One region of the Glutamicibacter sp. ZJUTW genome, then DNA from elsewhere that is predicted to be linked to it. Evidence: predicted binding sites of a transcription regulator. Region 1 holds the regulator's gene; the other holds the start of a gene.
The links. The regulator HrcA, encoded in region 1, represses chaperone genes, less so after heat shock. The targets are predictions, from matches to a motif close to TTNGCACTCGNNNNNNNCGAGTGCNAA.
Positions count from the first base shown of each region.

Region 2: the regulator HrcA is predicted to act here: its motif matches at 924-950, upstream of groL (chaperonin GroEL).

Region 1 is NZ_CP043624.1:1,801,808-1,803,989, reverse strand. It holds gene F0M17_RS08495 (DUF3097 domain-containing protein) at 1-371, opposite strand, end outside; gene hrcA (heat-inducible transcriptional repressor HrcA) at 499-1,512, shown strand; gene dnaJ (molecular chaperone DnaJ) at 1,579-2,182, shown strand, end outside.
Region 2 is NZ_CP043624.1:592,399-594,580, forward strand. It holds gene F0M17_RS02885 (DUF3263 domain-containing protein) at 1-205, shown strand, start outside; gene F0M17_RS02890 (LytR C-terminal domain-containing protein) at 248-853, shown strand; gene groL (chaperonin GroEL) at 1,149-2,182, shown strand, end outside.

The sequences.
Region 1 (2,182 bases):
TCGGCATCGTGCTTGCCTTCAACCCAGATGCGGCTGGCCCTGGCCTCCCGGGCCTTCAGCCCCGCTACGGCACGCGAACCCGAAGCGGAAACCAGGTTCTTCGGCGCCGCGGCCTTGGCGACGGGCTCGACAATTTCCACCGGTTCGCCTTCGAGGAGGAACCCGAAGCCGGCTTGGAAGGAACGGCTCTTGCCGTGGCGGTCTTCGAGCATGATCACGCGCATGCCGCCGGACTTTTCGGTACGGATGACTTCTCCCACCCAACCTGAGGTGGCATCTTCCAGGATCATGCCACGTTCCACGGGGACCTGGCGGAGTTTTCGAGGTGCCGGTGCACTGAGATCTCGTGGTCCCCAGGAGTAATTAGCCACGTACTGCCTTTCGCTGTGATCGAATACGCTCGAAATCCAATGCTAGCAACAGCTGAACGTATTAGACTTGGCACTTGAGAGGTTAGAGTGCCAAAGCCGGGCACAGGGAATCCAAGGAGGTGCTGTCATGTCGGAGCCACGACGCTTGGACGTTTTGCGTGCCATCGTGGAGGACTACGTCCAATCCCGTGAGCCGGTGGGTTCCAAAGCGCTCCTCGACCGCCACAACCTCGGCGTCAGCGCCGCGACGATCCGCAATGACATGGCTTTGCTGGAAGAGGAGGGGCTGATTGCCGCTCCGCATACTTCCTCCGGACGCATCCCCACCGAAAAGGGCTACCGCCGCTTCGTGGACGAGATCGGCGAACTGAAGCCGCTGTCGCGGGCCGAACGCGACGCCATCAACAAGATCCTGGATAATTCCACGGACCTCGACGAGATGCTCAAGAGCACCGTGCGCCTGCTGGCACGATTGACCAACCAGGTGGCGATGATCCAGGTGCCGCACTATGACACCGCGTCATTGAAGAACCTCGAACTGGTGGGCTTGGGCCCAACCCAGGTGCTGATGGTGATGATCGCCTCCAACGGCACGGTGGACCAGCGGATGATGCCGGTCAAGCGTTCCTACAGCGATGACGAGCTGGGCGAGCTGAAGTCGTGGCTGCTCAATAATTTCGGGGGAGTGCAGCTGGCGGAGCTGGCCGGCCGGCTCGGCCGCATGGAGCTCAGCCCGGCACAGCAGGCCGACCCGTTGGTGGAGCATGTGATCGGCGCGCTGGAAGAAATGGCCCAAGCAGCCAATGCCCAGCGCATCATCATGGCCGGCACCGCCAACCTCGCCCGCGTGGAGGGGGACTTCCCGCTGAGCATCACCCCGGTGCTCGAGGCGCTAGAAGAGCAGGTGGTGCTGCTCAAGCTCTTCTCCGAGCTGGAAGCCGATTCTCGCGGGGTGGCCGTGGCGATCGGCACCGAGCACCACTATGGCCAGCTCTCGGATGCAGCAGTGGTCGCGACGACCTATGGCGCTGATGTGCGCAACAAGCTCGGGGTCCTGGGCCCCACCCGGATGAACTATCCGACCTCCATGGCCTCGGTTCGTGCGGTGGCACGGTACCTGTCGAAGATTTTGGCTAGCTAGCCTCGCTGGGCGCCAGCCCGGCACGAATGAAGTTTAAGAGTCTTAGGAAAGGACACGGCGAATAACGTGAGCTCGCATTACGAGACCCTGGGTGTAGCCAAGGACGCGACCCCGCAGGAAATCAAGAGTGCCTACCGGAAGCTGGCACGTAAGCTGCACCCGGATGTGAACCCGAGCGATGAAGCTGCAGAGCAGTTCAAGCTGGTCACCCGCGCCTACGAAGTCCTTTCCGACCAGACCAAGCGCGCCAACTACGACGCCACCGGCGATGAGAACGGCAACGGCCACCCGGGCTTCGGCGGCGGCGGCCAGGGCTTTGGCGGCTTCGGCGACATCTTCGAGCAGTTCTTCGGGGGCGGCCAGGCCCAGGGCCCGGCATCGCGCACCCAGCCGGGCCGCGACGCGCTGATCACCATCACCATCGACCTGGAGGACGCGGTCAAGGGCACCGTGTACCCGCTGGAGATGGAAACCGCCGTCACCTGCAAGACTTGCAACGGCTCGTGCACCCGCGAGGGCACCAGCCCGGTCACCTGCGACATCTGCCATGGCGCAGGCCAGGTGCAGCGTCCGGTGCGTTCCTTCCTGGGCCAGATGATGACCGTGGAAACCTGCGCCGCCTGCCGCGGTTTCGGCACCACCATCCCGGACCCCTGCCTGGAGTGCAACG
Region 2 (2,182 bases), 1.2 Mb from region 1:
AAAGTTGTGGTGGAAGTATGCCGGGGCCAAGGAACAAGCCATTACCAAGCAGTTTTCGATGTCGCCGACGAATTACTACCAGCTGCTGAACCAGCTGATTGAAACCGACGCGGCACTGGCCTACGACCCGATGTTGGTCAAGCGCCTGCGCAGAGCACGTTCTACAAAACGTCGCGTGGGCGGTAAGGTCGGCACGGGACGATAACCCTGCCTGCCGTGACCAATCAGACCTCGAGCAAGGACGAGAATGACCAACTACCCGCGTGACGAATTTGATCGCGTTCCGGAATTCAGCACCCGTGTGGGTTCGCACCACGCCCACGGATGGGCGCAGTCCGCCGCGTCAAAGTCAACCGGTGGGAAATTGCGCTGGGTAGTGCTGACCGCAGTGCTCGTGCTGGTGATCGGTGCCTTGTCCTTCATCTTCGGTCCGCAGCTCAAGGAGACCCTTGCGACTTCGGCTGAAAGCGAAACCTCGCAATCCCAGGAAAAGACGGCCGAGTCCTCCGAGGAAGCAGCACCGAGCGAATCCGAATCGCCATCAAGCACCATCGATGACGAGGACGTCCTCTATGGCCAGCTGATTGGCGTCTACAACGCGGCCAGCGTCGCCGGCCTGGCCAACGCGGGCGAGGAAGCCATGACCGAAGCCGGGTTCACCAGCGTCGTCGCCGACAACTGGACCAAGCCGGCCGAAGTGTCCGCGGTCTACTACATGTCCGAGGCTTACCGGACCACCGCTGAAAAAGCCGCAGAAGTCCTGAATATCGACGAAGTCCTGCAGACCAGCAACATTCCGAACCGGGTCACCGTCGTTTTGGGATCAGACGACACCCTGGGGCTCAACGAATAATTCGTTCATAATTCCATACGCTCAGAGCCGATCGGCTTGCACTCGCCATGCGAGAGTGCCAATATTTGTATTAGCACTCATGCGTTGCGACTGCTAACGCCGGTCGGCTTTTGCGTTCACCAGGACGTCCAAAGCGCTGGATGGCGGATGCGGCGCGTGGAGCGTGGAAAATACCTCAGATAGCGAGAGCTGAAACGGTTGCTGGCCCGATGCCGCACCGGTCCACTCGTCCGTCGCGGGCGCTGTCTGTCGGTTGCATTTTCGCAAAATCGTCCCGAAAGGACCGTACGCCACAATGGCTAAGATGATTGCATTTGACGAGGAAGCACGCCGCGGACTAGAGCGCGGCCTGAACACCCTTGCTGACGCCGTGAAGGTCACCCTGGGCCCACGCGGCCGCAACGTTGTTCTGGAGAAGAAGTGGGGCGCTCCTACTATCACCAACGACGGCGTGTCCATCGCTAAGGAAATCGACCTCGAAGAGCCTTACGAGAAGATCGGCGCAGAGCTGGTCAAGGAAGTTGCCAAGAAGACTGACGACGTCGCTGGCGACGGTACCACCACCGCAACCGTGCTCGCACAGGCACTGGTCAAGGAGGGCCTGCGCAACGTTGCCGCAGGTGCCGACCCGATCGCGCTGCGCCGCGGCATCGACAAGGCTGTAGAAGCCGTCACCGCTGAACTGTTCGCCGCTGCGAAGAAGATCGAGTCCAAGGAGCAGATCGCTGCTACCGCTTCGATCTCCGCAGGCGACACCGAGATCGGCGGCCTGATCGCCGAGGCTCTGGACAAGGTTGGCGAGCAGGGCGTCATCACCGTTGAAGAGTCCAACACCTTCGGCCTGGAGCTGGAGCTGGCAGAGGGCATGCGCTTCGACAAGGGCTACATCTCCGCTTACTTCGTCACCGACGCAGAGCGCCAGGAAACCGTTCTCGAGGACCCATACATCCTCATCGTGAACTCGAAGATCTCCTCGGTCAAGGACATGGTGACCTTGCTGGAGAAGGTCATGCAGTCGAACAAGTCGCTGCTGATCATCGCCGAAGACGTCGAGGGCGAAGCCCTGGCCACCCTGATCCTGAACAAGATCCGTGGCCTGTTCAAGTCCGTTGCCGTCAAGGCTCCGGGCTTCGGCGACCGCCGCAAGGCCATGCTGACCGACATCGCCATCCTCACCGGCGGCCAGGTTGTTTCCGAGGAAATCGGCCTGTCGCTGGACAACGTCGGCCTGGAGGTCCTGGGTACCGCTCGCAAGGTCGTCATCACCAAGGACGAGACCACCATCGTTGAAGGCGGCGGCGAAGCCGACGCCATCGAGGGCCGCAAGGC